2 regions of the Pseudomonas sp. S2_F07 genome follow, and region 2 is predicted to be linked to the other one. Evidence: riboswitches for the same ligand, from Rfam matches in the RefSeq annotation. Region 2 holds a riboswitch; the other holds the start of a gene.
The links. Region 2 has a riboswitch for cobalamin ahead of AB4O40_RS01625 (CbtB domain-containing protein). Riboswitches for the same ligand answer to the same signal wherever they lie in the genome.
Positions count from the first base shown of each region.

Region 1: linked by a shared signal. The riboswitch ahead of cobO (cob(I)yrinic acid a,c-diamide adenosyltransferase) and the one ahead of AB4O40_RS01625 (CbtB domain-containing protein) in region 2 are both predicted to bind cobalamin.

Region 1 covers NZ_CP162758.1:5,687,959-5,698,343, reverse strand. The annotation lists gene AB4O40_RS25880 (MarR family winged helix-turn-helix transcriptional regulator) at 1-70, opposite strand, end outside; gene AB4O40_RS25875 (adenosylcobinamide-GDP ribazoletransferase) at 127-858, opposite strand; gene cobC (alpha-ribazole phosphatase family protein) at 861-1,436, opposite strand; gene cobT (nicotinate-nucleotide--dimethylbenzimidazole phosphoribosyltransferase) at 1,433-2,488, opposite strand; gene cobU (bifunctional adenosylcobinamide kinase/adenosylcobinamide-phosphate guanylyltransferase) at 2,485-3,006, opposite strand; gene AB4O40_RS25855 (cobyric acid synthase) at 3,144-4,595, opposite strand; gene cobD (threonine-phosphate decarboxylase CobD) at 4,592-5,584, opposite strand; gene cbiB (adenosylcobinamide-phosphate synthase CbiB) at 5,577-6,485, opposite strand; gene bluB (5,6-dimethylbenzimidazole synthase) at 6,482-7,132, opposite strand; gene AB4O40_RS25835 (cobyrinate a,c-diamide synthase) at 7,129-8,544, opposite strand; gene cobO (cob(I)yrinic acid a,c-diamide adenosyltransferase) at 8,541-9,152, opposite strand; cobalamin riboswitch at 9,236-9,468, opposite strand; gene AB4O40_RS25825 (hypothetical protein) at 9,622-10,206, shown strand; gene AB4O40_RS25820 (PQQ-dependent sugar dehydrogenase) at 10,273-10,385, shown strand, end outside.
Region 2 covers NZ_CP162758.1:371,504-381,888, forward strand. The annotation lists gene AB4O40_RS01600 (fatty acid cis/trans isomerase) at 1-1,544, shown strand, start outside; gene nfuA (Fe-S biogenesis protein NfuA) at 1,734-2,318, shown strand; gene cobM (precorrin-4 C(11)-methyltransferase) at 2,420-3,166, opposite strand; gene AB4O40_RS01615 (cobalamin biosynthesis protein) at 3,252-3,665, opposite strand; gene AB4O40_RS01620 (CbtA family protein) at 3,662-4,369, opposite strand; gene AB4O40_RS01625 (CbtB domain-containing protein) at 4,381-4,572, opposite strand; cobalamin riboswitch at 4,694-4,919, opposite strand; cobalamin riboswitch at 5,114-5,326, shown strand; gene cobW (cobalamin biosynthesis protein CobW) at 5,430-6,500, shown strand; gene cobN (cobaltochelatase subunit CobN) at 6,504-10,367, shown strand.

The sequences.
Region 1 (10,385 bases), 1.0 Mb from region 2:
CGTCGTAGTGCCTGCTGACGCCACGGGCGGCGCGACGCAGGTTGATGCATAAACATTGGGAATCGAGCATGGTGCGTGTATATACCCGCGAGTCGGTTAAATCAAGTTACAGAGCTGGAATAACAGTTAAAACAGCGCCAAGCCTACCAGCACTGCAACTTCCAGCAACTCCAGCATCGCACCCGCCGTGTCCCCCGTCGTGCCGCCCAGGCGCCGCAGCATCACCTGGCGCAGCCAGACAAAACCAATAACCGCCAACACCACAACCACCACACCACTCAAACCGACGATCAACACACAGGCTAGTGCGCTGACCGCCAGCACCTGCTTGCCCGCCGAACGCGGAAGATGATCGGACAATGCCTGGCCCAGGCCACCGGCACGCACGTACGGCGTGGTCAGGAACAAGCCGAGCAATGCACTGCGACCGATCAACGGCACAATGATCAATGCCAGTGAATGCGGCTGTTCGATCAGCGCCAGCAGTGCGGTGAATTTGAGCAGCAACACCAGCACCAGCGTCACCACGGCGATCGGCCCGCTGCGCGGGTCTTTCATGATGGTCAACGTGCGCTCACGATCGCCAAAACCACCGAGCCAGGCGTCGGCGCTGTCCGCCAGGCCATCCAGGTGCAGGCCGCCGCTGAGCAGCACCCAAAGGCTCAGCAACAACGCCGCGTGCAGCAACGTCGGCGTGCCGAGCAACAGCCAGTTGACTGCCCACAGAATGGCGCCAAAGAGCAATCCCACCAGCGGATAAAACAGCAGCGACCGCCCCAGATCCCGGGACTCTGGCATGCCGGGCAGGCGAATCGGCAGGCTGCTGAGAAATTGCAGGGCGATCCAGAATGGCAGCATGGTCAGAGCACTTCCTTCAACACGCCCGCAGGCTCCACCGTCAGCGAAAACAGCGCACCATGCCCGACCTCAACGTTGAGCAGTTGTTCCCGCGGCAGCCCGCGCGCTTGTGCCAGCAACAGACGCATCACACCGCCATGACTGATCAGCAGAATGCGCTCATCGGCACAGTTCGCGTGTAAACGCTCCAGCGCGGCCAGCACCCGAGCCGAAAACTCTGCAACCGGCTCCCCCTGAGGCGGCGTGAACGAATAGGGATCGGCCCAGAACAGACCCAGGGCCTGCGCGTCGGTTTCCATCAACGCCGCCGCGCTCTGCCCTTCCCAGGCGCCGAAATGCAACTCTTGCAGGTTCTTGTCCAACTGCACCGGCACACCCAGTTGCGCAGCGAGTTCCTCGGCAAACAGCGCACAACGCTGCAACGGCGAACTGACCAGCCGATCCCACGGCCCTTGCCCGATCACGGCGGCGCGCATCTGCGCCCAGCCCGTGTCGGTCAACGCATCATCGATGCTGCCGCGCAAGCCGCCGCCGAGTTCGGTTTCACCGTGACGCAACAGATCCACGCGCAAGGTCATGCCGGACGATCTGCCACGGCGGCTTCGGCGAAGGTCGCCATCTGCCCGTGCAGGTCGCACGCCAGGCGCAGCAGCGGCACTGCCAACGCCGCGCCACTGCCTTCGCCCAGCCGCAGGCCGAGATCGAGCAAGGGTTGAGCGTCCAGGGTTTCCAGCACATGACGATGCCCCGGCTCGGCGCCGCGATGGCCGAACAACAACCACTGACGGCAATCAGGATTCAAACGCACAGCAACCAGCGCCGCGACACTGCAAATGAAGCCATCCACCAACACCGCGACACCGTCCTGGGCACAGGCGAGATAGGCACCGACCAGCGCGGCGATCTCAAAACCGCCGAGGTTGAACAGGGTCTGCAAGGCATCGCCACGCTGCGCGCCATGCATTGCCAGGGCGCGCCCGATGACCTGGGCCTTGTGGCTGACACCTTCAGCATTGAGCCCGGTACCAGGCCCGGTCAAATGCACCACCGGGCAATCGAGCAGCGCGCACGCCAGGGCGCTGGCGGCGGTGGTGTTACCGATGCCCATCTCGCCACCGATAAACAACTGCGCACCGCTGGCGATTGCCCGCTGCACGCTGTCACGGCCGGCCTGCAAGGCGAGTTGCCCCTGGGCCTGGGTCATGGCCGGTCCCTGTACAAAATTTGCCGTGCCCGGGCCGACGTTCAGGTGGCGCACCCCCGGCAGGTCCAGCGACGGCGTGACCGTGCCAAGGTCAACCACCTCGAGGGAAGCGCCCAGTTGCCGCGCCAATACGCTGATCGCCGCACCACCGCTGACGAAATTGAGCAGCATCTGCCCGGTCACTTCCTGGGGAAACGCCGACACGCCCTCGGCGACGACGCCGTGGTCACCGGCAAAAATCGCGATCCAAACCTGCTCCAGGCTCGGTTTGACCCGCCCTTGCAAACCCGCCAACTGCACCGCCAACGCTTCCAGCTGGCCGAGGGAGCCGGCCGGCTTGGTCAGTTGCTGTTGCCGCGCCCGGGCCTGTTCGACTACTTGGGTATCGACCGGCTTGCACGGGTTCAGCCACCAGGATTGAGTCATAACGCAGTTCCTTTCAAAGTCAGGGGCAGGCCGGCGACGGTCAGGACGACACGCTGACAACGCTCAGCCAGAGCTTGATGCAGCCAACCGGCTTCATCGACATAGCGGCGAGTCAATTCGCCCAGCGGCACGACACCCATTCCGGTCTCGTTGCTGACAAAAATGATTTCACCCGGCAGCGATGCCAGGCAGTCCAGCAAGGCATCACGCTCGGCTTTCAAGCGCTCGGCATCGTCGAGCATCAGCAGATTGGTCAGCCACAGGGTCAGGCAATCCACCAGCAGACAGTGGTCGACACGGGAGTTTTCACGCAGTACGCGGGCCAGTTCCAGTGGTTCTTCGATCAGTGCCCATTCAGCAGGGCGACGGGCGCGGTGATGAGCGACCCGCTCGTTCATTTCTCCGTCCAGTGGCTGGCTGGTGGCGATATAGGTCACGGCCAGGGCGCTGTCGAGGGCGAGTTTTTCAGCCAGGCGACTCTTGCCGGAGCGGGCGCCGCCGAGGATCAGTTGGAGCATGGTTACATCCTTTCAAATGGGCGGTGTGGCCACTTCAGTCTTCGCGAGCAAGTCGGATCGCCGCACCGCCGCTCCCACAGTTGACCGCGTTCTAATGTGGGAGCGGGCTTGCTCGCGAAGAGGCCAGAGCTTTCACCTCAGATTCCACAGAGCTGCCGCAACAGCCCGGTATCCAGATGCTTCTCCACCAGATCCGCCAGCCGCTCGATATCGCGCTCGCGCAACGCGTGGTAATCCACTTCCTGCACTTCCTGCAACCCGGCCCAGCGCAGCAGTGCACTGCATGCCGCCGGCGATTCGAACAGCCCGTGCAGGTAGGTGCCGAAAATCTGTCCGTCAGCACTTTGCGCACCATCACAGCGGCCGTCATCCAACTGCACGGCAGCGTTTTCCAGAGCAGGTCCGGTGGTCACGCCGGCATGAATTTCATAACCCGCCACCGGCGCGTCTTCCAGCGCCAGGCGACCACGCACATTGCGCAACTGCTTCTCTTGTTCGAGCCGGGTCTGGAATGCCAACAGTCCCAAACCAGCACTGGAACCCGGCGCACCTTCCAGCCCCAGCGGATCATGCACCTGCTCACCGAGCATCTGCAGGCCGCCACAGATCCCCAGCAGTTTCCCGCCGTAACGCAGATGCCGGGCGATGGCGGCGTCCCAACCGTTGGCTCGCAGGTACGCGAGGTCGCTGCGCACACTTTTCGAGCCGGGAAGAATGATCAGGTCGGCGGGAGGAATCGCCTGGCCGGGGCCGATGAATTGCAGGTCCACTTGCGGATGCAGGCGCAGCGGATCGAAATCGGTGTGATTGCTGATGCGCGGCAGCACCGGTACCACCACCTTCAGCACCTGCTCGGCTTTATCGGCCTGGCGTTGATCGATGCCATCCTCGGCCTCCAGGTGCAGATCCATCACGTACGGCAACACGCCGACCACCGGTTTGCCGGTGCGCTCTTCGAGCCAGTCGAGACCGGGTTGCAGCAACGCGATGTCGCCTCGGAAACGATTGATGACGAAGCCTTTGACCCGCGCCTGTTCGCTCGGTGACAGCAATTCGAGGGTGCCTACCAGGTGGGCGAAAACCCCGCCGCGATTGATATCGGCGATCAGCAGCACCGGGCAATCCACCGCTTCGGCAAAACCCATGTTGGCAATATCGCCGGCCCGCAGATTGATTTCCGCAGGCGAGCCCGCGCCCTCGACCATCACCAGCGGATACGCCGCGCTCAAGCGCTCGTGGGAGGCCAGCACCGCTTGCATGGCGATGGTTTTGTAGTCGTGATAGGCGACGGCATTCATGGTCGTGACGGCACGGCCATGGATGATCACTTGAGCACCGGTGTCACTGTTGGGCTTGAGCAACACCGGGTTCATGTCGGTGTGCGGTTCAAGGTTCGCGGCCTGGGCCTGGACCGCCTGGGCCCGGCCGATCTCGCCACCGTCGGCGGTCACCGCACTGTTGAGGGCCATGTTCTGCGGCTTGAACGGCACCACCCTGACGCCCTGGCGCGTGGCCCAACGGCACAGCGCGGTCACCAGCGTGCTTTTACCGGCATCCGATGTGGTGCCCTGCACCATCAGCGTGGTCATTGGTTTTCCTTGGCAAAATCGTCGAACGCCTGCGCCAGTCGTACCCAGGCGATCTCGTCACCGGGCAAGCCGAATCGCAGGCTGCTGTTGTGCGTGAACAACCGCAGGAGAATGCCGCGCCGGGCCATGAACTCATGCAGTGCTTCGGCGCGCTCGGTGATCAGCCACTGGAACAGCGCGCAACCACCCTGGGGCTCCAAGTCGTGTTGCGCCAGCAACGACGCAAGGCGCTCGCTGGCCTCTTCGGTGCGCAGCCGTTGCGCCGTTTGCGCCTCGGTATCGCGCAGGCAGGCCTGGCCCACGACCCGGGTTGCCCCGCTCACGGCCCAGGGTCCCACTTGTTCTGCCAGCAACTTGAGCAACTTGCGCTCGGCCAGCACAAACCCCAGGCGCACACCGGCCAGGCCGAAAAACTTGCCAAAGGAACGCAAGACAACCAGCCCGACTTGATGGGCAAACGGCGCCAGGCTCAGTTGCGGCGTGTTATCCATGAACGCTTCGTCCACCACCAGCCAGCCACCGCGCTGGGCCAGTCGCGTGTGCCAGTCGAGCAGGCGACTGGGGGTGAGGCTCAGGCCCGTGGGGTTATTCGGATTGACCACCACCAGCACGTCGAAACTGTCGATAAAGAAGTCGACTTCCTGCTCCAGCACTTCACGCACGATGTAGCCGTTGCGACGCCACGCTTCGGCGTGCTCGGCGTAACACGGCGACAACACGCCGACCTTGCCCGCCCGACGCAAGCGCGGCAGCAGTTGAATCGCCATTTGCGAGCCGGCCACCGGCAATGCCTGCAAGGTGCCGTAGTAATCACAGGCGGCCTGCTCCAGGCCATCGTCCGCCTCCGGCAAACGGGCCCAGGCTCGCAGCGGAATATCCGGCACCGGGAACGACCAGGGCGCAAGGCCCGTGGACAGGTCCAGCCAGTCGGCTTCATCTATGCCGTATTCGAGCGCCGCCTTGCGCAGTCGCCCACCGTGCTCAAGCATAAAATTCGGCCCCCAGGCAGAGAATCAGCAGCCACAACCATACCCCGCGCTGGACCAATTGCCAGCCCCGGTCGATGGAGTCGGCATCCGCCGGCACACCTTCGCCCAACTGCGGACGCTGATGCAGTTCGCCGTGATAAATCGCCGCCCCACCCAACTCGACGCCAAGGGCACCCGCCCCTGCCGCCATCACCGGGCCGGCGTTCGGGCTGTCCCAGGTCGGGCCCTGGCTGCGCCAGCATTTCAACGCCAGCCGGGTTTTGCCCAGCAGCGCGTAAGTCAGCGCCACCAGGCGCGCAGGAATGTAATTGAGCAGGTCGTCGACCTTCGCCGCCGCCCAGCCGAAGCGTTCGAAGCGCTCATTGCGATAACCCCACATCGCATCCAGCGTATTACTCAGGCGGTAGAGCACCACGCCCGGCGCACCCGCCACGGCAAACCAGAACAACGCCGCGAATACCGCATCGCTACCGTTCTCCAGCACCGACTCGGTAGCGGCACGGGCGACTTCGGTTTCATCCAGATCACTGGTTTTACGGCTGACCAGATAACTCACGCGCTTGCGTGCTTCATCAAGATCACCGCCACGCAGGGCCCCGGCCACAGGCTCGACGTGCTCACCGAGGCTGCGCATGCCGAGGGCGCAATAGAGCGCGAGAATCTCGACGATCCAGCCGACATAAGGCGCCCAGGAAAAGGCCGTGGCCAACAGCGTCAGCGGCACCACGGCGATCACCCACGCGGTGACGCCATGACTGCGCCAGCCGCGACCGCCACCGTTGAAACGTTGCTCGATGCGCTCGGCAAAACGGCCGAACGCCACCAGCGGATGCCAGCGTTTGGGTTCACCCAGCAGCGCATCCAGCGCAACCGCGGCGACGCTCAACAACGCCACACTCATTGACTCACTCCCCAATAATTTTCGTACAGCAATTCATGTAGCGGACGCGCCTGTGCCCAGCCTTCGAGCACCAGCATCGGCGCCGGGTAAAACTCCTTCACCGGTCCCAGGCACAGCACCGCCAGCGGCTTGGCACCAGGAGGCAACCTCAACAGGTCCGCCAGCGCCCGGGGTTCGAACAGCGACACCCAGCCCATGCCCAGCCCTTCGGCGCGGGACGCCAACCACAGGTTCTGGATCGCGCAGGACAACGAAGCCATGTCCATTTCCGGTAGCGTGCGGCGGCCGAAGATATGCTGCTCACGGTCGTCCATCAGTGCGGCGACCAGTACCTCGGCGCAATCGTTGATGCCTTCGACCTTGAGCTTCATGAACTCATCGCTGCGCTCGCCGAGGGCTTCGGCGGTGCGGATGCGCTCTTCTTCCACCAGGGCCTGGATTTGCCCGCGCAAGGCACGATTGCTGATGCGAATGAAACGCCAGGGCTGCATCAGGCCGACACTGGGTGCCTGGTGTGCGGCCTCGAGCAGGTGCCGCAGCAATTCGGGCTCGACGGTGCCGCCGCTGAAGTGGCGCATGTCGCGGCGCTCGGCGATGGCACGATAGACCGCCGCGCGTTCGGCTTCAGAGAATGCGTTGTCGCTCATGGCCTCTTCGCGAGCAAGCCCGCTCCCACATTTGAAGGTGACCGGCCTGAAGAAACGCAATCCCCTGTGGGAGCGGCGGTGCGACGATTCGACTTGCTCGCGAAGGCAGCTTCAAGGTCCGGCGCAAACAACGCGGCAATCGCCGAGGGATTGGACGGAAAATAAAAATGCACATAAGAGGCTGTCATCCGCCCTTCACGGTAGACCGCCTCCGCTCCGCGCCCGCCGTTAGGGCTCAAGCCACGGGCAATCGGCGTCAGTTCAGTGGTGGTCAGCGAATGGTGATAGGTGTGCCCGCGCAGCGAACCCTCCGGCAATTCCACCGCCTGCAACGCCAGCGCCGCCAGACGCTTTTGCATGACCGCATCACCGGCCAGCAAGCCAACCAGTTCGGCGCGAGTGCCCTCGACATCGGTCAGGGAATCGAGCAGGTACAGCATGCCGCCACACTCGGCGAGCAAAGGCTTGCCAGCTCGGTGATGGGCGCGGATCGCGTCGAGCATCGCGGTGTTTTGCGCCAGCGCAACATGGTGCAGTTCCGGGTAACCACCCGGCAGATACAGGCTGTCCGCCTCCGGCAACACTCGGTCGCGGATCGGCGAGAAGAACGACAACTCGGCGCCCATCGCCCGCAGCAGATCCAGGCTCGCGCCGTAGGTGAACGCAAAGGCTTCATCCCGGGCGACGGCAATGCGCACACCAGCGAGCAGCGGTTCGGCCGCAATGACATCAGGAGCAGCGAACTCGACCGCCGGCGGCAGCGCGACCTCGCAACTGCTGGCCAGGGCATCGGCGGCCGCATCCAGACGCAGATCAAGATCGTTCAGCTCACTGGCCTGCACCAGCCCCAGGTGCCGGCTCGGCAATTCGATCCCGGTTTCCCGGGACAGCGCGCCGTACCAGCGCAAACCTTCAGTCAGGCTACCTTCGAGCAGTTGCGCGTGGCGCAGCGTGCCGACACGATTGGCCAGCACGCCGGCGAACGGCAAGTCCGGCTGATAACGCGCCAGCCCCAGGGCCAATGCGCCAAAGGTCTGGGCCATGGCGGTGCCATCGATCACCCCCAGCACCGGCACACCGAAATGCCGCGCCAGGTCGGCGCTCGACGGCGTACCGTCGAACAGCCCCATGACGCCTTCGATCAGGATCAGGTCGGCTTCAGCGGCGGCTTCCCACAGCAACCGGCGACTCTCCTGCTCGCCGACCATCCACATGTCCAGCTGATACACCGGCGCACCGCTGGCGCGTTCGAGGATCATCGGATCGAGAAAGTCGGGGCCGCACTTGAACACACGGACCTTGCGCCCCTGATTGCGATGCAATCGGGCCAGTGCCGCGGTGACGGTGGTCTTGCCCTGGCCAGAGGCCGGCGCGGCAATCAGTACTGCCGGACAGTGTCGAGGCTGACTCACAACTCGACGCCTTTCTGCGCTTTGATCCCGGCCTGAAAGGCGTGCTTGATCACGCCCATTTCGGTGACGGTGTCGGCCATTTCGATCATTTCCGGCTTCGCGGCGCGACCGGTGACCACCACGTGTTGCATCGGTGGTCGGGCCTGCAAATCACTGAGCACTTGATCGAGATCGAGGTAGCCGTGCTTGAGGGCGATGTTCAGCTCATCGAGCACCACCAGGCCGATGGACGGATCGCGCAGCAATTGCTGCGACACCGACCAGGCGGCTTCGGCGGCGGCGATGTCGCGCTGGCGATCCTGGGTTTCCCAGGTAAAGCCTTCGCCCATCACATGAAAGCGCACCTGCTCGGGAAAGCGCCGGAAGAACAACTCTTCGCCCGTGCTGTTGCGGCCCTTGATGAATTGCACCACGCCGCATTGCATGCCGTGCCCCATGGCGCGGGCAAGCATGCCGAAAGCCGAACTGCTCTTGCCCTTGCCGTTGCCGGTCAGCACCAGCAGCAGGCCACACTCGTTCGGGGAATTGGCGATGCGCTCGTCGATCACGGCTTTTTTGCGCTGCATGCGCGCCAGGTGGCGTTCGTCACGATCGGGGGTATCAGTCATGGGGGAGCTCTCCGTTGAGGCAGGAATAACGGCGGGCAGGCACAAGAATAGAAGGCAACAAAGCCTGGCATCGCCCACCGTGATGCCGCTGGATGAATCAGGCCGGTCTCCGGGCTCATGAGTGGCGCGGGGCCGGACTGTGCGCCTTCCCGCATCGATTCGACACAGTGGCATCACACACAGTTTTCACTCATTTACCGTTGCGGGGGCAGCGCCGGAATTGCGGGCCTTCGACCAACAGAAGGACCCACTCACCGGCTTCCCTGTTTCACTCTGTCGACCCAAGCCACAGAGCACCTGAAACAAGCCGCGAAGGTTAGAGGGTTGGGGGTGGAGCGTCAATTAAAGCCGGGAGGCCATCGGCCGAATAACTGCCATCAATCAATAAACTGACGTCAATCTTGTGCCACGCTCCCAGCAGTGATATCAAAGAGCCACAACCTCACAACACAACAACAAGGGTGAGCCCATGCAAGGCATGATCATCAGTAATCCAAAGCTGGAATTCCTGCGTCCGGTGCTCGAACACTGGTTCGAATGCATCGACCGTTACAACGCCGTCCGCGGCGATGGCGACACACCGTACTGGCACGACGAAAAGGCCAATCTCGGACTGCTGTCCGCCGCCGCCTGGATGGCCGAGATGGTCACGCTGCAACAGACGCCCACCCGCAAGCAGACAGAAGAAGGCGAACGCAACAGCCGCGCCGACCTGCTCCTGGCCTCCTCCGAAACCCGCGCCTACATCCAGACCAGCCAGCGCTGGCCACGGGTCAACAGCCTCAACCTGTCCCAGGCCCTGCTCGATATCGCCAGCGATGCGAAGCGCCTGAGCCACGCCAGCGACCTGAAACTCGGCTGCCTGTTCGTCGCCCCGCAAAAAGCCCAGCAGGGCGCCACGCCGGAAGAACTCCAGGACATGGTCGACGACCTGCAAAAGGAACACAGCTGCGCTGTCGCCTGGTATTTCCCTTATGCCTATCGCAAGTTGCGCAACGAAGCCGGCAACTATCACCCCGGCATTGCGGTGCTGTTCAAGGAGGCTCGCGGCTGAGGGTTGAACCATCGCACAACAATGCTTCTCTATGATTAGAACAAGGCATTCATAGGGAAGACCAGCATGCGCACGCCCCCGCTCGCTCTCGTTATCGCGCTCTGCGGAGGGCTCGCCGCTTGTGGCGAGACCTCCCGCCTGCAAGTCTCCGATGGCACCGGCCCATCACCCCGACTACC
Region 2 (10,385 bases):
CGCGCACCCCGACCGGCCAGCCGATTGACCTGATCAACACCCGTCGCCCGAACGATGATCCGGGCACGCAGTTCTACTATCGCTTGTGGCCGGTGCAGGGCGTGATCGTGCACAAGACCCACATCACCTATGCGCTGAGTCCGGCGAAACTGGCGCGGGTCAAGAGCCTGTTCTACAGCGGCAACTGGCAGGTCGACGCATTGCCGGGCTATGGACCGCAGAGCCGGGCCAACCCGTTTGCCACCTTCGAAGCGATTCCGGCCCAGGCGCGCTATCAGTTCATGCTCGATAACGCCGAGTACTTCGTGCGCACCTTTATCCGTGGGCCAGTGTGTCGCGGTCAGATCGCCACGGACGTGATCCGCGATAATTTCTGGGCGCTGTTCCAGGCGCCCGAGCACGACCTGTATGTCACCGATCCGAATTATCGCGGGCAAGCCACGCCGTTGCTGGCCATGCCGGGGCAGAACGATGATGTCGGCAGCGTCCTCAGCCTGTGGCACGACTACCGTGACAAGCGAAATGAATACGAAGCCTTGCGCCGGGACAGCTACGCCGATGAGCCCGCGCCAAGCTGGTCGACCCTCTGGGCCGGCAACGACAATGCGTTGCTGAGTATCTTCCGCCATTTCGACAGTGCTTCGGTGACCAAGGGCCTGATCGGCGAGGTGCCGCAAACCGTATGGCTGTTCGACTATCCGCTGCTGGAACGCACCTACTATCAATTGGCGGTGAACTTCGATGTGTTCGGCAACCTGTCCCACCAGGCCCAGACGCGCTTGTATTTCGACCTGATCCGCAACGGCGCCGAGCAGAATTTCCTGCGCCTGATGCCCGCCGATTCCCGGGATGACTACCTGGACGACTGGTATCAAAACAGTGGCAAATTCAAGATGTGGCTCGACTACGAGACCATCGATGACGACAAGCCGACCGCGCTGAAGCTGAACCCGGCTGATCCCAAGCGTGACTTTGCCAATCAGCTGCTGGCCCGATACGGCGACCTTAATGCCAGGCCCGACCCGATCAATCGCTGCGACGGCGCCTATTGTTCACGGCCGAACATCGACCCGGACCTGCAAAGTGCCGAGCAGGCGCTCAGTCGCCTGACTTCGCGTCCGGCTGCGGGGCTGAAGGTCATCGACCTGTTGCCGGAAGCCACTATGCTGCGTATCGAAACCAGCAGCGGCAAGCGTGAGGTCTACAGCCTGCTGCGTAACCGTGCCCATAGCAACGTGGCGTTTTTGCTCGGTGAATCACTGCGTTACCAACCGGGGCTCGACACCCTGACGATTTTCCCGGGTGTGCTCAGCAGCTACCCGAACTTCATGTTCAACATCCCGGCCGGGCAAGTGCCGGCGTTTGTGGATGCGATGGAAAGCGCCAAGGACACCGACAGCTTCGAGAAAATCGTCGAACGTTGGGGAGTACGTCGCAGTCATCCGCAATTCTGGTTCTATTTCCATGATCTGAGCCGCTACATCCAGGAAAACGATCCGGTGGAAGAGGGCGTGCTGGACATGAACCGCTACGAGAACCTTTGAACCACTGGGCCCTCCTGTAGGAGCTGCCGCAGGCTGCGATCTTTTGATCTAAAAAACAAATCAAGAGATCGCAGCCTGCGGCAGCTCCTACAGGGAGAGATCATCGGGATCTTTTCCCGACAAAAATACTAGGACTTTGTCCGGCGCGTTGATTGGCGTAAACTGCGCCCAAGCCTGCGAGGAGTTTCCATGACCGCTATTACCATCACTGACGCCGCCCACGATTACCTGGCTGATCTGCTCTCCAAGCAGAACACCCCGGGCATCGGCATTCGCGTCTTCATCACCCAGCCTGGCACCCAGTACGCCGAAACCTGCATTGCCTACTGCAAGCCGGGCGAAGAAAAACCCGAAGACACCGCGCTGGGGCTCAAAAGCTTCACCGCGTACATCGACCACTTCAGCGAAGCTTTCCTGGACGATGCCGTTGTCGACTACGCCACCGACCGCATGGGCGGCCAGCTGACCATCAAGGCGCCAAACGCCAAGGTACCGATGGTCAACGCCGACAGCCCGGTCAACGAGCGCATCAACTACTACCTGCAAACCGAGATCAACCCCGGGCTCGCCAGCCACGGCGGTCAGGTCAGCCTGATCGACGTGGTCGAAGACGGCATCGCCGTCCTGCAGTTCGGCGGTGGTTGCCAGGGCTGCGGCCAGGCCGATGTGACGCTGAAGGAAGGCATCGAGCGCACTTTGCTCGAGCGCATCCCTGAGCTCAAGGGTGTTCGCGACGTGACCGACCACACGCAGAAAGAAAACGCCTACTACTAAGTAAGGTGTTCGCTGCGGCATAAAAGACCGCAGCCTTCGGCAGCTCCTACAGGTGTACGCATTCTGTTGTAGGAGCTGCCGAAGGCTGCGATCTTTTGATTTTAAGGGCGGTAGAGATGCGCATGCCCCGCGCGATACAGCGACGACTCGCTGAAGTGGTCACTGCCCAGCACCCGTCCCACCAGAATCAACGCCGTACGGCGAAAGCCCTTGGCTTCAACTTTCCCGGCAATATCCTCAAGCGTGCCCACCACCCAATCCTGATCCGGCCAGCTCGCGCGGTGAACCACTGCAATCGGGCAATCGGCGCCGTAATGGGGCAGCAGTTCCTCAACGATCTTCGCCAGGTGATTGACCCCCAAGTGAATCGCCATGGTCGCGCCGTGCTGCGCCAGGCTGGAGAATTCCTCTCCGGGAGGCATGGCGGTTTTGTCGGCGTAACGCGTCAGGATCACGCTTTGCGAAATGTCCGGCAGCGTCAGTTCCGCGCCCAAGAGCGCAGCGCAAGCGGCTGTGGCCGTCACGCCAGGGACGATTTCGAACGCAATGCCCAGCTCACGCAGATAGCGAATCTGCTCGCCAATGGCGCCATACAGGCTCGGATCGCCGGAGTGCACCCGGGCCACATCCTGGCCCTTGGCGTGGGCGCTCTTGATCAGGTCGATGATCTGTTCCAGGTGCAGTTCGGCGCTGTTGACCACCTGTTCGGCACAGTGACCTTCCAGCACGGCGGCAGGCACCAGGGAGCCGGCATAAATGATCACCGGACAGCTGCGAATCAGCCGCTGGCCCTTGACGGTAATCAGTTCGGGGTCGCCGGGACCTGCGCCAATGAAGTAGACGGTCATCGTCGGTTCCTGTGGGGAAAAAAAGGGGCTGAACAGGGCTTCAGATGAAGAATGTTCATGATCAAAGGCGGAGATTATCGGTTTTTTACGCAGCGCCAGCCAATGCCAGGGTTGCCTGGGCATATTTTTGTCGTGGAATCAGCAGTTTTGCCGGGGCCTGGGCCAACTGTTCCGCCAGCGCCAGGGCGGCGCTTTCCGCCACGCCGTAGCAACCGGTGCGTTCAAAGGCTATTTGCGATTGATGACTGAGTTGCGGTTCATAAGCGGCCAGTTGTTCACTGCTGAAATACATCAGTTCCAGGCCAAGCTGCTCAGCCAGTTCGATCAGCGCAGGTTCGTCGCGCTTCAAATCGATGCTGGCCAGTGCCTTGATTGCATGCAGGGGAATTTGATGCGCGGCCAACGCCTGGTCGAGCAGCGCCCGCAACGTGCTGACAGGGCAGCCTCGCTGGCAGCCCAGGCCGACCACCAGGGTCGGCGCTGTGCTGATATCCGTCATGCGTGGTATTGACCATCGCTTTTGCGACGGAACAACCAGGCGCTGATCAGGCCCAGGGCCAGCCAGAACGCCACGTTGGTCAGTTGCGAAGCGATTTTGAACTGGGTTTCCAGCGCCTCTGGAGCGAGCATCGAATGCACTTGCGGTTGCGGTGCGCCAATCACATGGGGAACGGCGAGGATCGCCGCACCGAGGACTTTCATCAGCCAGTGACGGCTGAACACGATCAGCGCGATACCGACGGCGGTGGAGGCGGCGGTACCGATCCACCACAGTTGCCGTTGTGCCAGGTCGGCCGCGGCAGTGCCTGGCAATTCAGGCGGCAGGCCGAGGGTCGGCGCGAGCACGAAGGTCGCGTAACCGGCCAGGCCCCAGAGCAGGCCCTGCGAGGTTTTGGTCGGCGCACGCAAGGTGTACAGACCGGCCAGCATCAGGGCGAAACCGACGGCCACCACCAGGTTGCCACCGGTGGTCGACAGCACGCGCTGCCAGCCATCTTCCGGCTCCCAGGCTTGTGCATCGTGGGTGTGGGCAGCCATCGCACCGTCGGCGTGTTCATGCACTTCAACAGCGGCCGGTTCGGATTTTTCGTAGGTCTCGGCCTGCAAAATCAGCGGGGCGACCCAGAAGCTTTGCAGCAGCGTCAGCAACAGGGCGGCCAGCAACCCGGTGAAACCTGCGGTTTGCGCAATACGCTTGATCATGTCGACAGCTCTCAATGGCACGGAAACGCGGAGCTGTGGCGGGTATCGTGGGCGGCATTGTGCACCGCTTCGATGTGCGAGAAACCGGCAAAATACACAAGGCACGCGCCCAGGATCGACGCGCAGACGGCAACGGTCAGACGTTGGGTCAGGGTTGAGGTGGTGCTCGCGGCTGTGTGTTCGGCGCTGCTGATGATCGACATGGCGTTTCCCTCTGGTCTGTCAGCGGGGAATAAGAGCGCATGCAAAAACCCGCGCGACCAGGCGCGCAAGGTTTCGAACAGCGCCCGCCCACCGCGGGTTTGTTGGTTCAGTGACCGTACTGGTCACTTTGTGTTGCGGGCCGGTCTCCGGGCTCACGAGGGGCGAAGGCTTGCGCCTGAACCTGAAAACGTCACCTTCCCATGCCGCAGTGGCACAGTGGATCTGACGCTTCGCTCGCTTACCGTTGCGGGGGCAGCACCGGACTGACATGGCTTAAGAGTAAAGCACATGATTCACCGGTTTCCCGTTTCACCCTGTGAAGGGCACCCGTAACAAGGCGTGTAGGAGAGCATGGGCGGGGGTTGGGCGTCAATTGGCAAGGGTTCTCACTTGAGACTGAATGATGCTCGGCTCTTTGTAGGAGCTGCCGAAGGCTCGGGCCGCGTTCGGACGATCTTTTGATCTTGTTTTTAAAAGGGAAATCAAAGGATCGCAGCCTTCGGCAGCTCCTACAGTGATTGACCGGTCTTCCCACCATGCGTAGCCTTGCGCTTTCGAGGTTCTTCGGCATTTGCCGAAGCTAAGAAGGGAACGCGGTCGATGCCGCGGCTGCCCCCGCAACTGTGAACGGTGATGTTCGTTGCCACGCCACTGCAGGCTCAATCCATGAGGCCGGCGGGAAGGCGCAGCGAATGCCAGGCTCAAGGCCGGCACACCGTCAGCCAGGAGACCTGCCTCGTCACAGATTCTCACTTTCAACCGGGCGGGGTGATCCGGTGGCGAACTCTTCAGGCACGCGTGTCCGCGTTGCCGGTTGTCGTCCCGTATGCCCGCCACATTAGCCATAGGGCATCCGATGAAAACACTGGCCAAACTCCCCGTCACCATCGTTACCGGCTTTCTCGGCTCGGGCAAGACCACGCTGCTGCGGCACATGCTCGACAACGCCCAGGGTCGCCGCATCGCAGTGATCGTCAACGAATTTGGCGAGCTGGGCATCGACGGTGAAATCCTCAAGCAGTGCTCCATCGGTTGCACCGAAGAAGAAGCCAACGGCCGTGTCTATGAGCTGGCCAACGGCTGCCTGTGCTGCACCGTCCAGGAAGAATTCTTCCCGGTGATGCGTGAACTGGTGGCCCGTCGCGGCGATCTGGACCACATTCTCATCGAAACGTCCGGTCTGGCGCTGCCAAAGCCGCTGGTGCAGGCCTTCCAGTGGCCGGAAATCCGCAGTGCCTGCACGGTGGATGCGGTGATCACCGTGGTCGACAGCCCGGCCGTTGCCGCCGGCACCTTCGCCGCGTTCCCGGATCAGGTCGACGCCCAGCGCAAGCTCGACCCGAACCTGGACCACGAATCGCCGCTGCACGAACTGTTCGCCGACCAACTGGCCAGCGCTGACCTGGTGATCCTCAACAAAGCCGACCTCATCAATCCGGCGGACCTGGCCCGCGTGCGTCTGGAAGTCGCCGAGGAATTGCCGCCGGCGGTGAAAATCATCGAAGCCAGCAGTGGTCGCCTGCCGCTGGACGTGCTGATCGGCCTGGGAGCCGGCTCCGAAGAACACATCGACAGCCGTCACAGTCACCACGACCATCATCACGATGGAGACGATGATCATGACGACCACGATCACGACGCCTTCGATTCGATCTCCATCGAACTGCCGCAAGCCGACGAAAGCCTGCTGCTGGACGCGCTGACCCAGTTGGTGGTCCAGCACGGCATCCTGCGGGTCAAGGGTTTTGCGGCGATTCCGAACAAGCCGATGCGCCTGCTGATCCAGGGCGTGGGCACGCGTTTCGACAAGCATTTCGACCGCCAGTGGGGCGCCGAAGAAGCGCGCGTCACCCGCCTGGTGCTGATCGGCCAGGAACTGGACGCCACTGTACTCGAAGCGCAATTGCGCGCCGCGCTCAGCGTGTAAGCCATGCACCTGCTCAGGACCCAGCCCGGCGGTTTCGTGTCGGATGACAACATTGCCGACCTTGGACAAACCCCCGCCGAACTGGTGGTCCTGTGCAGCGGCGATTCCAGCCTGGCGCTGCTCGCCGAAGCGGCGCAGCAATTGCCCGACGATTACCCGAGCGTACGCTTGGCCAACCCGATGCAGGTGCAGAACCATGCCTCGGTCGATTTGTACGTCGATGAAGTGCTGCGTCACGCCAGGGTGATCCTGATTTCGCTGCACGGCGGCATCGCCTATTGGCGTTACGGCATCGAGCGCCTGGTCGAACTGTCGCAGCGTGGTGTGCAGGTGATTCTGGTGCCGGGTGATGATCGTCCGGACCCGGAGCTCAGTGACCTGAGCACCGTCGGTGCCGAGGATCGCGACCGGCTCTGGCAGTTTCTGCGCCAGGGCGGCATGGGCAACGCCCTGGATTTCTTCCGCTGCCTGGCCAACCGCTGGCTGGCCCGTGATTACACCTGGGGCGAGCCGCAAACCCTGCCGCGCACGGCGATCTACCATCCGCACAAACACCACGCTGCACTGAGCGACTGGCAAGCCGACTGGCACGCCGATCAACCGGTGGCGGCGGTGCTGTTTTACCGATCGCATTTGCAGGCGGCGAACACCGCTTTCATTGATGTTTTTTGCCAGCGCTTGCAGGCGGCGGGGTTGAATCCGTTGCCGATCGCGCTGGCCAGCCTGAAAGAGCCCGGTTGCCTTGGCGTGGTCGAGGACTGGCTGGATGAGGCCAGCGTCTCGGTGATACTGAACACCACGGGTTTCGCCCAGTCCAGCCCCGAAGCACCCCATCTGCGCCCGTTTCGCCGCAATATTGCGGTGATCCAGGCGATTTGCGCCCAGGACAACGAGCCCGGTTGGCGCGCCAGCGAACAGGGACTTGGCCCTCGTGATCTGGCGATGCATATCGCGTTGCCTGAGCTGGATGGACGCATCATCAGCCGCCCGATCAGTTTCAAGGACCTGGCATGGCGCAGTGAGCGCAGCCAGTCGGATGTTGTTTGCTACCGGCCACAACCGGAGCGCATGGATTTCGTGGCCGAGCTGGCGCGGCGCTGGGTCGATCTGGGACGGGTACCTAATGCGGAAAAACGCATTGCCTTGATTCTCGCCAATTACCCGACCCGCGATGGTCGCATCGGTAATGGCGTCGGTCTCGACACCCCGGCCGCCGCGCTGAATATCCTGCGGGCGCTGCATGCCGAAGGTTATCCGTTACCGGCCCAATTGCCCGACAGTGGCACCGCGCTGATCCAGCAGTTGCTGGGCGGTGTCAGCAACGATCTCGAGACCCTCGACCTGCGTCCGTGCCAGCAAAGCCTGGGAATGGATGACTATCTGGCGATGTTCAACGCACTGCCCGACGCCAACCGTGCGGCGGTGCTCGAACGTTGGGGCGCACCGGAAAGCGACCCGATGTGCCGCAGCGGACGGATGATGATCGCCGGCCTGCGTTTTGGCCTGACCTTCGTCGGCATTCAGCCGGCCCGGGGTTATCAGGTCGACCCGAGCGCGGTGTATCACGACCCGGACCTGGTGCCGCCCCATGGCTACCTGGCGTTCTACTTCTGGTTGCGCAACACCTATGGCGCCCACGGTGTGATCCACGTCGGCAAGCACGGCAACCTTGAATGGCTGCCGGGCAAGGGCGTCGGGCTGTCGGAACATTGCTGGCCAGATGCGTTGCTCGGGCCGCTGCCGAACATCTATCCGTTCATCGTCAACGACCCGGGCGAGGGCGCCCAGGCCAAGCGGCGCACCCAGGCCGTGATCATCGATCACCTGATGCCACCGCTGACCCGCGCCGAAACCTACGGCCCGCTGCGCAACCTTGAGCTGTTGGCCGACGAGTATTACGAAGCGCAGTTGCTCGATCCGCGACGTGCCCGAGAGTTGCAGCGCGACATCCTGCAACTGGTGCGCGACACCCACATCGACCGTGAACTGCAACTGGACGAACAGCTCGACAGTGATGCCGACGCGGCGATCTGGTTGCCGCAGCTCGACACTTACCTGTGCGATTTGAAGGAGTCGCAGATCCGCGACGGCCTGCATGTGTTCGGCGAATCGCCCACCGGGCGTTTGCGTATCGACACCTTGCTGGCGTTGTTACGCATTCCACGGGGCGATGGCCGGGGCGCGCAGTCGAGTTTGCTGCGGGCACTGGCCAAGGCCTTCGGACTAGGGTTCGATCCGCTCGATTGCGCCTTGGCCGAGCCGTGGACTGGGCCGCGCCCCGAGGTTCTTGTGGGTATCAGCGAAGAGACCTGGCGTACGGCGGGCGATACCCGCGAACGCCTGGAGTTGTTCGCCGCACAGTTGATTTCGGACGCTTTGAACAGCCCCTGTGGGAGCGGGCTTGCTCGCGAAAGCGGTGGGTCAATCGACATCAATGTTGAATGCTCAACCGATTCGTCGGAACACCGCCCGGAGACAAGCCCGCTCCCACAAAAGGCGGGCTGGACTGAAGTGCAAGCCATCATCGACAACCTGCGTGAGGTGGTCGCCCCGCGTCTGGACGCCTGCGGTCCGGCGGAAATGCGCGGATTGCTCGATGCCCTGAGCGGTCGCTTCGTCCCGGCCGGTCCCAGCGGCGCGCCGAGTCGTGGTCGCCTGGACGTGCTGCCCACCGGTCGCAACTTCTATTCGGTGGACGTGCGCAACCTGCCGACCACCACGGCGTGGCGTATCGGGTTCCAGTCGGCCAACCTGATCCTCGAACGGCACCTGCAAGACCATGGCGATCATTTGCGCCAGCTCGGTTTGTCGGTGTGGGGCACCGCGACCATGCGCACCGGCGGCGATGACATCGCCCAGGCCATGGCGCTGATGGGGGTGCGTCCGGTGTGGGCCACCGGCAGCCAGCGGGTCGATGATTTCGAGATTCTGCCGTTGAGTTTGCTCGACCGTCCGCGGGTGGACGTGACCTTGCGCGTGTCCGGTTTCTTCCGCGATGCCTTTGCCAATCTGATTCGCTTGTTCGACGCGGCGGTGCAAGCGGTGGCCGACCTCGATGAACCGGATGACCTCAACCCGTTGGCGGCCAAGGTACGCGCCGAACGCGCAGCCTTGCTGCAGTCAGGGCTCGATGAAGTGGCTGCGCGGCGTCAGGCCGGCTGGCGGATTTTCGGGGCCAAACCCGGTGCCTACGGCGCGGGAGTGCAGGGCGCCATCGACGGTCGCCTGTGGCAGAGCCGCGAGGACCTGGCCGAGGTCTACCTCAACTGGGGCGGCTACGCTTACGGCGGGTCCGACGAAGGCACCGCCGCCCGCGAACAGTTCAGCCAGCGCCTGAGCCAGGTACAGGCGGTGCTGCAAAACCAGGATAACCGCGAGCACGATCTGCTCGACTCCAACGATTACTACCAGTTCCAGGGCGGCATGCTCGCGGCGGTGGAAAGCCTGAAAGGCGAGGCGGCGGCCAGCTATTATGGCGACCACAGCCAGCCGGACCTGCCGAAGATTCGCACCCTGAAGGAAGAGCTGAACCGGGTGATCCGCTCCCGGGCGGCCAATCCGAAGTGGCTCGAAGGCGTCAAGCGTCACGGCTACAAAGGTGCCTTCGAGATGGCCGCGACGGTCGACAACCTGTTCGCCTTCGATGCCACGACGCAGTTGATCGACGATCACCAGTACGCGTTGCTGGCCGATGCCTATTTGCTCGACCCGGACACCCGGGATTTTGTCCGTGAACACAACCCCTATGCCTTGCGCGACATGACCGAACGCATGCTCGAGGCGCAACATCGGGGGATGTGGAAGGAGCCCGGCGAGTACCGAGAGGCGCTGGAAAATCTGTTGCTGGATATAGAAGAAGACGGCTAACACGCTTAAACCTGTGGG